DNA from 2 places in the Kribbella solani genome. Region 2 is predicted to be linked to the other one. Evidence: riboswitches for the same ligand, from Rfam matches in the RefSeq annotation. Region 2 holds a riboswitch; the other holds the start of a gene.
The links. A riboswitch is a leader RNA that binds a small molecule or an ion and turns the genes downstream of it on or off. The one in region 2 is predicted to bind glycine.

Region 1: linked by a shared signal. The riboswitch ahead of HDA44_RS29055 (L-serine ammonia-lyase) and the one ahead of gcvP (aminomethyl-transferring glycine dehydrogenase) in region 2 are both predicted to bind glycine.

The regions. Positions count from the first base shown of each region.
Region 1 covers NZ_JACHNF010000001.1:6,277,039-6,283,066, forward strand. Annotated here, with positions in the region: gene HDA44_RS29040 (aminopeptidase P family protein) at 1-1,279, shown strand, start outside; gene HDA44_RS29045 (alpha/beta hydrolase) at 1,281-2,744, opposite strand; gene HDA44_RS29050 (DUF3817 domain-containing protein) at 2,854-3,207, shown strand; glycine riboswitch at 3,205-3,297, shown strand; gene HDA44_RS29055 (L-serine ammonia-lyase) at 3,379-4,752, shown strand; gene HDA44_RS29060 (helix-turn-helix transcriptional regulator) at 4,836-5,663, shown strand; gene HDA44_RS29065 (hypothetical protein) at 5,795-6,028, shown strand, end outside.
Region 2 covers NZ_JACHNF010000001.1:2,340,676-2,346,703, forward strand. Annotated here, with positions in the region: gene HDA44_RS10495 (serine hydrolase domain-containing protein) at 1-474, opposite strand, end outside; gene gcvP (aminomethyl-transferring glycine dehydrogenase) at 474-3,314, opposite strand; glycine riboswitch at 3,401-3,490, opposite strand; gene HDA44_RS10505 (dihydrodipicolinate synthase family protein) at 3,506-4,399, opposite strand; gene HDA44_RS10510 (MerR family transcriptional regulator) at 4,415-4,981, opposite strand; gene HDA44_RS10515 (bifunctional nuclease family protein) at 5,267-5,761, opposite strand; gene ftsR (transcriptional regulator FtsR) at 5,873-6,028, opposite strand, start outside.

The DNA.
Region 1 (6,028 bases), 3.9 Mb from region 2:
GCGGAAGCTGGCCGCGGCGCTGCCGGGCCGCCGGATCGCGATCGCGGCCGGCCGCGCGCCGGTCCGGTCGAACGACACCGACTACCTGTTCCGCGCGGACAGCGACTTCGTTTGGCTGACCGGTTGCCAGGCCGAGGGTTCGGTGCTGGTCCTCTCGGGTGACGGCGACGCGACGCTGTACCTGCGCGAGACGGCCGGCCCGGACGAGGCCGACTTCTTCGCGAACGCGCGCGACGGCGAGCTGTGGATCGGCCCGGTGCCGGGCCTGAAGGACTGGTCGGACGCGCTGCAGATCGCCTGCCGCCCGATCGAGGAGCTGCCGGCCGCGGTCCGCGGCGCGGTCCCGTTCATCCTGTCCGTACCTGGTGTCGAGCCGCTGCTGGACGCGCTGGTCCGGACGTCGCCGACCGACGGCAACTCGCTGCGCCAGACCCTGGCCGAGTTGCGCCGGATCAAGGACGACTGGGAGCTGGACCAGCTGCGCGAGGCCGTCGCCGCGAGCGTACAGGCGTTCGGCGATGTGGCCAGTGAGCTGCCGGAGGCGATCCGTGGCGGCGGTGAGCGCTGGCTGCAGGGTACGTTCGACCGCCGCGCCCGGACCGCCGGCAACGGTGTCGGGTACGCGTCAATCGTTGCTGCAGGCAACCACGCGCCGGTGCTGCACTGGGTACGCAACGACGGCCCGGTGAACGAGGGCGACGTGATTCTGCTGGACGCCGGTGTCGAGACCCGGACGCTGTACACCGCGGATGTCACCCGGACCTTCCCGGCCACCGGCGAGTACACGGCGGCGCAGCGGCAGGTACACGACCTGGTGCACAAGGCGCAGCTCGCCTCACTCGACGCCGTCCAGGTCGGCGCTCCGTACCGGGCCTTCCAGTACGAAGCGCTGCGCGTGCTGGCCGAAGGGCTGCGGGACTGGGGTCTGCTCGACGTGTCGCTCGACGAGCTGCTCGGTCCCGACGGCCAGCAGCACCGGCGGTACATCGTCTGCGGGACGGGCCACTACATCGGCCTCGACGTCCACGACTGCGACGCGTCCCGGCCGGAGGCGTACTTCGCCGGCACGATCGAGGCCGGAATGGCGCTCGCGGTCGAGCCGGGCCTGTACTTCCACCCGAACGACGAGACCGTCCCGCCGGAGCTGCGCGGCATCGGGATCCGGATCGAGGACAACGTCGTCGTGCACTCCGACCGGCTGGAGATCCTGACCGAGGACCTGCCGATCACCACTGACGGCCTGGAGCAGTGGACCCGTTCGCAGTTGGCAAGGAAGTAGCTCAGCCCACTGGTGCCACGGCGGGGCAGCTCGTGCCCCGCTCCGGCACGTCCAGTGCGATCAGGTACCGGTCGACCGTGCTCTGCATGCAGGCGCCCTTCGAGTAGCTGCCGTGGCCCCAGCCCTCGTATGTGAGCAGTACGCCGCTCCGGCCGAGCTGGCGTGCGACGCTGCGCGCCCAGTCATACCCGGTCGCGGGATCGTGGATCGCGTTCGCCAGTAGTACCGGCGTCTTCAGGTCGCGCACCTTCAGTACGTGCTGTGGGTTGTTGGCCTTTGGTGCACCCAGACAGATCGACGCAGCCATCAGCTGGCCCGGGTACTTGACGTCCTGGTTGTTGCGGGCGATCCGCTGCAGGTGCGCGGCGTACTCACGGTAGTCACGCACTGGCAGGTTCCAGTCCTGACAGAACACAGCAAGCGGGTACGAAGCGAGTCCGGTCGGCGCCGCGGTCGTGGTGGCAGTACTACCCGCAAGAGTGTCCGCGAGCTTGGACCACTGCGGTCCGTAGAGCAACTTGAACGCGGCAAAGCTCAGCCTGAACGGATCAGCTGACTTGGCAAGCTGGTCTGCCCACACAGCGTGGGCGTCACGGCCATGCAGCGCACAGGTCGTCGTAGCGTCGCACCACTTCACGAACTCGTCGAACGAGTCCTGCGCCGCGGCCGCCTGGTCGTCCAGGAACGCGCGCGTCGAGGACGTGCTGTGGTCGCTCACGCTCTCCAGCACCATCGCCCGTACCCGATGCGGGTAGGTCTCGGCGTACTGCCCGCCAAGCACCGTGCCGTACGAGCTGCCGTGGAACGTGATCTTGGCTTCACCGAGTACCCGGCGGATCGCGTCGAGGTCGCGGACGGTCTGCCAGGTGTCGATGTGGTCGTACAGCGGACCGGTGTTCGCACGGCAGTCCGTGGCGAGCTGACGGTTGTAGCTGATCGTCGCACTGAACTCGGCCGCGCTCTTGATGATCGGAGACGGCTGCTTGGCCAGTAGGTCGGCCGAGCAGCGCACCGGATTGCTACGGGCCACTCCACGCGGGTCGAAGCTGACGATGTCGAAACGGTCCTGCAGGTCGGTACTGAAGCGGCTGATCCCGGTCTTGATCCGATCGACGCCGGAGTCGCCAGGACCGCCCGGACCGAAGACCAGTACGCCGACGCGCTCGCGGGGGACCTTGGCGGTTCGGCGGGCGATCGCGAGGTCGAACGAAGGTCCGGCCGGGTCACGCCAGTCGACCGGCAGCCGGAGCGTCGCGCACTGGGAACCCTTGACGTCCTCGGGTTTGTCCTTGCCCTCGGGCTTGCAGTCGGTCCAGCGCACCTGCGGCCCGGCGGCCGCGACCGTGTCCGCGGCCATCGACGGCAGCGTGGTCAGGCCCGCGGCGAGGACGCCGAGCAGGGCCACGCCGGTCAGGGTCGCGCCGGCCAGAGTCGCGCCGGCCAGGGCAGGTCGGGAGAAAGTCATGCCGCCGATCCTTCGGCAATCGCTTGCTCCCGGCATCGGGCAGGACCCCCGCCCGACCCCGGGCCGTCACCCCAGGGAGCCCTTGCGGGTGTTGTTAGGGTCGGCGGTGATGAGTACCAAATACGCCAGGTGGTTCCGGACGGTGGCGATCGCCGAGGCGATCTCGTGGACCGGGTTGCTGATCGGCATGCTGTTCAAGTACGTCCTGTCCGACAACGAGCTCGGGGTGAAGATCTTCGGCCCGATCCACGGCGGCATCTTCGTCGTGTACGTCGCGACCGTGCTGGCCGTACGCGGCCCGCTGCGCTGGTCGTGGCCGGTCACCCTGGCCGCGCTGGCCGCCAGTGTTCCCCCGCTGTTCACCTGGTTCTTCGAGATCTGGGCGGTGAAGACGGGCCGGATTGACGCCGGGCGTGGCGCGGCCGTACCGTCCACAGCGGAAGTCAACTCAACAGCCGCATGAACCCGTGCGGGAGAGTCCTGGGTCCGGCCCAGGCGCCGTAGGAGCAACTCTCCCCAAGAATCTCTCAGGCACCTTCACCGCACGGGCGAGGCACCTCTGGAAGGCAACTCCGTCTGACAGAGCGGGGAGGACACCAAACGGTCAACGGCGACCGGAAGGAACCTCCACACGATGGCGATCAGTGTCTTCGACCTGTTCAGTATCGGGATCGGCCCGTCGAGCTCCCACACCGTGGGACCGATGCGAGCGGCCCGCACGTTCGCGCTCGGTCTGGCCGATGACGGCCTGCTGGCCGCGACCACGACCGTCGGCGCGCAACTCTTCGGCTCGCTCGGAGCCACCGGCCACGGCCACGGCAGCAACAAGGCGGTGCTGCTCGGTCTCGAGGGTGCCGACCCGGAGACCGTGGTCACGCATTCGGTCGACGCCCGGGTCGAGACAATCCGCGAACGCGGCCGGCTGGCCCTCGCCGGTACCCACGAGATCGCGTTCGACGAGCACGCCGACCTGGTGATGCACCGGCGCAAAGCCCTTCCGTACCACCCGAACGGGATGATCTTCGCGGCCCGCGATGCCACCGGCGGCGTACTGCGGGAGCGTACCTACTACTCGGTCGGCGGCGGCTTCGTCGTCGACGAGAACGCGGCCGCCGGCGACCGGATCGTGCCGGACACCACCCCGCTCAAGTACCCGTTCACCACCGGTGCCGAGCTGCTCGACCGGTGCCGGGAGTCCCAGCTGTCGATCAGCGAGGTGATGCTCGCCAACGAGCTGGCCTGGCGGACCGAGGACGAGATCCGGGACGGCCTGCTGCGGATCTGGCAGGTCATGCAGGACTGCGTCCGCGAGGGCTGCGAGACCGAAGGCATCCTGCCCGGCGGGCTGAAGGTGCCGCGGCGCGCGCACGCCCTGCACCAGAAGCTCAGCCAGGACCCGTGGTCGGTCGACCCGCTCAAGGTGATGGACTGGGTGAACCTGTTCGCGCTCGCGGTGAACGAACAGAACGCGTCCGGCGGCCGGATCGTCACCGCGCCGACGAACGGTGCCGCGGGCATCATCCCGGCCGTACTGCACTACTACCGCCGGTTCGTGCCGGGCTCGACCGAGGACGGCGCGGTCCGGTTCCTGCTCGCGGCCGGCGCGATCGGCGTGCTGTACAAGGAGAACGCGTCGATCTCGGGCGCCGAGGTCGGCTGCCAGGGCGAAGTCGGCTCGGCCTGCTCGATGGCCGCGGCCGGGCTGTGCGAGGTGCTCGGCGGTACGCCGCGGCAGGTCGAGAACGCGGCCGAGATCGCGATGGAACACAACCTCGGCCTGACCTGCGACCCGGTCGGCGGGCTGGTCCAGATCCCGTGCATCGAGCGGAACGCGATGGCGTCGGTGAAGGCGATCAACGCGGCCCGGATGGCGATGCACGGCGACGGCGTGCACGTGGTCACGCTGGACAAGGTGATCAAGACGATGCGCGAAACCGGTGCCGACATGAAGATCAAGTACAAGGAAACCTCCCGCGGCGGCCTCGCCGTCAACGTCATCGAATGCTGAGCAAGTAGTTACGCTGAGCAGGTAGTTGCCTAGGGAATGCCAGTACCAGGTTGTCGCCGGGTGAAGTCGGGATACTGGGCGTCATGGGTGAGCTTGGGCGGACGTTGCATGCGTGGCGGGATCGGGTGACGCCCGCGCAGGCCGGGCTGCCGGTGGGTGGGCGGCGGCGGGCGCCGGGGCTGCGGCGGGAGGAGCTGGCTCAGCTGGCCGGGCTGTCGGTGGACTACGTCGTCCGGCTCGAGCAAGGCCGGGCCGAGTCGCCGTCGGTGCAGGTGCTGTCGGCGCTGGCGCGTGCGCTTCGGCTGTCCGATGCCGAGCGCAACCACCTGTTCGTACTGGCCGGTGAGGTGGAGCCGTCACCCGGGCGCGTGTCGGCGTACATCCCACCGGGCGTGCAGCGGATCGTGGACCAGCTGGAAGGCGCGCCGCTGTGCGTGTGCGACGCCGCCTGGACGATGATCACCTGGAACTCGCTGTTCGCCGCGATGACCGGTGACCCGTCGCGGTGGCACGGGCGGCAGCGGAACATCATCTACCGGCATTTCACCGCGCCCGGCGACCGAATCGTGCAGACGCCGGACCAGCAGCGCGAATTCCGGAACGCGATGGTCACGGATCTGCGCGCCTCGCTGGTGCGTTATCCCCACGACCCGGAACTGCGGGCACTGATCGAGGAGCTCCGCGGGTACGCCGAGTTCGCGCGTTTGTGGGAGCAGCCGGTGACCGGATTCCACCGCTCCGAACGGAAGACGATCCGGCATCCCGAGGTCGGCGAGTTCAGCATCGACTGCGATGTGCTGGCGGTACCGGGGAACGACCTGCGGATCGTCGTCTACACCGCGGCCCCCGGCAGCGATGCGGCGGAGAAGCTGCGGCTGTTGTCGGTGATCGGCTTGCAAGCCTTGACCTGAGCGATCAGCTAACGCACCGCATTCCTACGGTCGCGTAAGCGGTATGTTATTCCCGAATTGTTTCGCACCGAGGTGGAATTTCCTCCAAGGACTGTTTCAAACGACCTTTCAGCCGATAACCTGCGGGACTTGTGAATCTGATCTCTGCCACGGCTTCCCGCCGCTCGCCCTGGCAGAACCCGCGGCGCCTGCGTCAGGTTGCCGCCGGCGTCGGCGTCCTCTTGCTCGGTTACCTGGTCCTCGTTCTGGTCGCGCTGCTCGGCGGGCCGCGGATCGGTGCGGGCTTCCTGCCACTCCCGGGTGGTGGCGGTGGACCGGAGCCGGTCAGTCCGGTGGCCGGTCTGCAGGCCGGTCAGCCGACCGAG
Region 2 (6,028 bases):
CCCGTACCCGAGGTTCGAGTAGTGATGCCGCCGATCCGCCGGCCCGGCCGCGTGCGCGTCGTCCATCGCCGCGACCAGCTCGTCGTACGAAACCCCCGGATTCCGTTCCCACCAAGGGCCTTCCGGCTCGGCGTTCATCCCACCACTGTGCGCCAGCAGCTGCCGTACGGTCAGATCCCCGAACGCGACGCCGGGCAGATGCTTGCCGACAGCATCATTCAGCCCGAGCAGCCCGTCGTCCCGGCACTGCATGATCAGAACCGCCGTCAAGGTCTTCGTGATCGACCCGATCCGGTACTGCACGTCCGCACCCGGCAGGTCCCCACCGGCGGTGGCGAACCGTCCGCGTTCACCCGTCCACACCAGCGCTCCGTCCCGCAACACGCCGGCACAAACCGAAGGCACCTTGAACTCACCCTGCGCCGCCGCCACCTCGGCGAACAGGGCAGCGGCGGTGTCAGAACGCAAGGACATTACTGGAAGGCCTCCGGGGCTGGGCAGGAGCAGATCAGGTTGCGGTCGCCGTGGGCGCCGTCGATGCGGCGGACCGGGGGCCAGTACTTGCTGCTGCGGTCCACGGAGCGCGGGAAGGCGGCTTCCTCGCGGGTGTAGCTGTGGTCCCACTTGTCGTTGATGACGGACTCGGCGGTGTGCGGGGCGTTCACCAGCGGGTTGTCGGTGGCGGGCCATTCACCGGCGGCGACCCGGTCGATCTCGTGCCGGATGGCGATCATCGCGTCGCAGAAGCGGTCGAGCTCGCCGAGGTCCTCGGACTCGGTCGGCTCGACCATCAGCGTGCCGGCCACCGGGAACGACATCGTCGGGGCGTGGAAACCGTAGTCGATCAGCCGCTTCGCGACGTCGTCGACGGTGATGCCGGTTTCCTTCGTCATCGGGCGCAGGTCGAGGATGCACTCGTGCGCGACCAGGCCGTTCTCGCCGGTGTACAGCACCGGGAACGCGCCCTCGAGCCGCTTCGCCACGTAGTTCGCGGTCAGCACGGCCGCCTTCGTCGCGGCGGTCAGGCCCTCGGCGCCCATCATCCGGATGTACGCCCACGAGATCGCCAGTACGCCCGCGGAACCGAACGGCGCGGCGCTGATCGGGCCGACGCCCGACTCCGGCCCGGCCTGGTCGAGCAGCGGGTGGTTCGGCAGGTACGGCGCCAGATGCGCGGCGACGGCAACCGGGCCGACGCCGGGACCACCGCCACCGTGCGGGATGCAGAACGTCTTGTGCAGGTTCAGATGGCTGACATCGCCGCCGAACTCACCCGGCTGCGCGAGACCGAGCAGCGCGTTCAGGTTCGCCCCGTCGACGTACACCTGGCCGCCGTGGTCGTGGACGATCTTGCACACCTCGCGGACGCTCTCCTCGTACACGCCGTGCGTCGACGGGTACGTGATCATGATCGCCGCGAGTTGTGCAGCGTGCTCGGCCGCCTTCGCGCGCAGGTCGTCCAGGTCGATCGTGCCGTCATCGTTGCCCTTGACAACGACCACCTTCATCCCGGCCATCACCGCGGAGGCCGCGTTGGTACCGTGCGCGCTCGCCGGGATCAGGCAGACGTTCCGCTCGAGGTCGTCGCGGCCGTGGTGGTACCCCCGGATCGCGAGCAGCCCGGCCAGCTCGCCCTGCGAACCGGCGTTCGGCTGGATCGACACCTTCGCGTACCCGGTCACCTCGGCCAGCCAGCGCTCCAGCTGACCGATCAGCTTCACGTACCCGGCCGCGTCCTCCACCGGGGCGAACGGATGCAGATCCGCGAACTCCGGCCAGGTGACCGGCTCCATCTCGGTGGTCGCGTTCAGCTTCATCGTGCAGGACCCGAGCGGGATCATCCCCCGGTCCAGCGCGTAGTCCATGTCGGACAGCTTGCGCAGGTACCGCAGCATCGACGTCTCGGACCGGTGCGTGTTGAAGACCGGGTGCGTCAGGTACTCGCTCGTCCGCGGCACCGTGATCGCGGCGGCGCCGAGCGTGTCGTCGTACTGCACGCCGAACGACTGGCAGACCCGGGTCAGCGTGGCGACGTCGGTCTTCTCGTCACAGGAGATGCCGACATGGTCCGCGTCGACGAGCCGCAGCCAGATCCCGTTCTGCCGGGCGGCGTCGACGACATCCGCGGCACTGCCCGGTACGCGCGCGAGCACCGTGTCGAAGAAGTCGCCGTGCACGACCTCGACACCGCCGGCCCGCAGCGACGCCGCGAGCTTGCCCGCGTACGAGTGCACCCGCTCCGCGATCGCGCGCAGCCCCTCCGGTCCGTGGTACACCGCGTACATCGAGGCGACCACGGCGAGCAGGACCTGCGCCGTACAGATGTTGGACGTCGCCTTCTCACGCCGGATGTGCTGCTCGCGTGTCTGCAGCGCCAGCCGGTACGCCGGGGCGCCGTCGGCGTCGATCGACACGCCGACAAGGCGACCGGGCAACGACCGCTCCAGACCGGAGCGTACGGACATGAAGCCGGCGTGCGGACCACCGTAGAAGAGCGGTACGCCGAAGCGCTGCGACGACCCGATCACGATGTCCGCGCCGGCCTCACCCGGTGCCTCCAGCAACGTCAGCGCGAGCAGATCGGAGGCGACGGCAACCAGCGCGCCACCCTCGTGCGCCGCCTCGATCAGCGGATTCAGGTCACGGACGGCGCCGTTCGAACCCGGGTACTGCACCAGGAACCCGAAGAAGTCACCCGCCGGCAGACCGTCGGTCGTGTCGGCGACGACCACCTCGATCCCAAGGGCCTCGGCGCGCGTACGCACCACCGCGATCGTCTGCGCGAAGCAGTCGGCGTCGACCAGGAAGCGGTCGGACTTACTCTTCTTGTTCGAGCGGTGCGCCAGCGTCATCGCCTCGGCGGCCGCGGTGCCCTCGTCGAGCAGGGACGCGTTCGCGGTCGGCAGGCCGGTCAGGTCGGAGACCACGGTCTGGAAGTTCAGCAGCGCCTCGAGCCGTCCCTGGGAGATCTCCGGCTGGTACGGCGTGTAGGCGGTGTACCAGGCCGGGTTCTCGACCAGGCGGCGGACGATGACGGACGGGGTGAAGGTGCCGTAGTAGCCCTGGCCGATCATCGAGGTGGCGACGTTGTTGCGGGCGGCCAGCTGGCGGAGCTCGGTGAGCGCGTCGACCTCGGAGGCCGGCTCCGGCAGCCGCAGCGGCTCGGCGGAGCGGATCGAGGCAGGGACGGCGGCGTCGACCAGCGCGTCCACATCCGCGTACCCGAGGAGGTCGACCATCCGGGCGATCTCGTCCGGGCGCGGCCCGATGTGCCGGTCGGCGAAGGTCGCCGAAAGCTGCGGTGAGTTGTTCATCTAGAGGCTCCGTTGCTGGCAAATGCGTCCGGTCGCCTCCCCCTCTGTCACGCCGGCACGGTCACCCGCGCGCGCTCCAGAGTCGCCTGTGACACTCGGTCCGTGGGCCTGAGAGGTTCCGGGGAGGAATTGCCCCTTCGGCGCCCGATGACACGGGTCTCTCCCGAGTGTTGTGTACGGCTGTCCCGAGGCTACCAGGAATCCGGGAACAGTTCGGGCAGCAGCCTGCGGGCGTCCGGCCGCGCCGCCGCGACCTGCTCCGGAGTGGCCGACTGCATCGGCCAGCGCACCCGGGTGCCGGCGTCCGCCCAGTCCCCCACCGCGGCCAGGAACTTGTCCAGCGCCGGGTTGGACAGGCCGGCCTTCTGCAGCGGCGCGACGTGGGCGGCGAAGAACTCGCCGATCCGGCGCTCGACCTCCAGGTCGGTGGCGTACTTCACCGCGCCGTTCGGTGAGAGGGCTGCCACGTTCGAGTAACTGCCATGCGCGCCGAGTGACGTCATGCTCGCCAGGAAATGACCCGGCACGAAGATCGACAGCCCCGACCGCAGCGCCTCGTCGAACCAGGCCTTGTCACCGCCGGCCGTCTTCAAGCCGATCAGACTCGGTACGTCCTGCGCGAGCTCGCCCAGTTGCCGCGGACCGATCGCGGTCTTCGCGTGCGGCGGGTTGTACAACACCAACGGCACGCCGTCCGCCGCCGCACTCACCCGCCGCAGAAACTCCAGCATCTCAGCCGGGTTCAGGGGTAACCAGTCGGGGGCGATCACCTGGATTGCTCCGGGCGCGAGCTTCGCGGCCCGCTCCACCCGTGACAGCTGCACCTGAGCCGACGGATGCGAGGCCCCGATCTGGAACGGCTGGCCGACAGCGGCCAGCACCTCGTTCACCCGGTCGAACTCGTCCTCGGTCAGGGTCTGGAACTCCCCCGCCGTCCCGTGCGCGTAGATACCGGCCAAGCTGCCGGCGCCGAGCGCGTCGGCCTGAGCCTGTAACCGCACCCAATCGATCGAGTCGTCCGCGTTCAGGGGCAGCAACAACGTCGCCCACACACCGCGGAGCGAGTCGGCAGTGAGTGGGCGCACGGAACGAACGTTACGTCAGCCTGTCATCCGGGCGCGACGGCGCGCGGCGAGTTCATCGGTGTGGGACTCGGAATCGCCGTCGTCGTGACCGTCGGCCCGCTCGGTCGGCAGCTCGGACAGCGAACCCTCGACCTCGCGCCAGACACCGCCGAGCGCGATCCCGAACACACCCTGGCCACCGGCCAAGAGGTCGATCACCTCGTCCGGCGAGCTGCACATGTACACCGACGCGCCGTCGCTCATCAGCGTGATCTGCGTCAGGTCGTCGAAGCCGCGCTTGCTCAGGTGCGCGATCGCGGTCCGGATCTGCTGCAGCGAGATCCCGGCGTCGAGCAGCCGCTTGATCACTTTCAGCAACAGCACGTCGCGGAACCCGTACAAGCGTTGCGTGCCGGAGCCGGTCGCCGGGCGGACCGAGGGCGAGACCAGACCGGTCCGCGCCCAGTAGTCGAGCTGCCGGTAGGTGATCCCGGCCGCGGCGCACGCGGTCGGGCCGCGGAACCCGACGTCCTCCGGCATCGGCCGCAGGTCGTCGTCGAACAACAGACCCTGGACCCCGGCGGAAGCCTCGGCAGCCGCCATGGCCTCGGCGTGCGCGTCGGACGTCGACTGCGCCGTCAGATCCGTGTCGCCGGTGCGTGTCACGCCTGAGCCTCCCTGGATACCGCCTGGATACCGACTGGAACGAGCCATCCGCGTGGAGTGACAGCACCCCACGACTTCTTCACGGTAAGCCGCCGCCCGAACCGGGTCAACGACAACCGCATCGAGCCGCGAGCGTGTCGCGACCGCCGTACGAATCGTTACCTGGCCGATCTTGTACCGCGGCCCGGCAGATCACGCTCGGCGCGGGCGGAACCGGCGGGCTCAGCTCTTGTCGAAGTCCTCCGGAGTCACCTGGTCGAGGAACTCCCGGAACCGCTCGACCTCCTCTTCCTCCACCACCTCGTCGGTGCCGTCCGTCTCACTCTCCGGGACCGGGATCCCGGCCTCGGCCAGGATCTCCTCGGTGCAGAACACCGGCGTACCCGTACGCAGCGCGAGCGCGATCGAGTCCGACGGCCGCGCCGAGATCTCGGTCTTGTCGTCGAACACCAGGATCGCCTCGAACACGCCGTCGGTCAGGTTCACGATCCGGACCTGACTCAGGGTGTGCCCGAGCACCCGGAGCGTCTCGGCGAACAGGTCATGGGTCAGCGGCCGGGGTGGTTCCATCCCCTGCTGGGCGAAAGCGATCGCACTCGCCTCGGCCGCGCCGATCCAGATCGGCAGGTATCGCTCCCCACCGACCTCCCGCAACAGCACGATCGGCTGACTCGAGGGCATCTCAACCCGGACTCCGACCACGTCGACTTCGCGCACACCACCACCCTACTCCGCGCCGACACACGAGCGGATATCCACTGGCGTTGTGGGTTCTCCACTCGTACACCGGTGGAGAACCCACAAGAGCAGTGGATATCCACTCGTGTGTCAGCGGGGTAGGCGGGAGCGGACCAGGGCGGTGTGGAGGCGGACGGTGAGGGCGGCCAGCTCGGCGGTCTGGTCGGTGCGGCGTGGGCCGGTGACCTGCTCGATCAGGCCGACTTCCCGATCGGCGGCGGTACGGAACGCGCGCAGGTGCCGCGG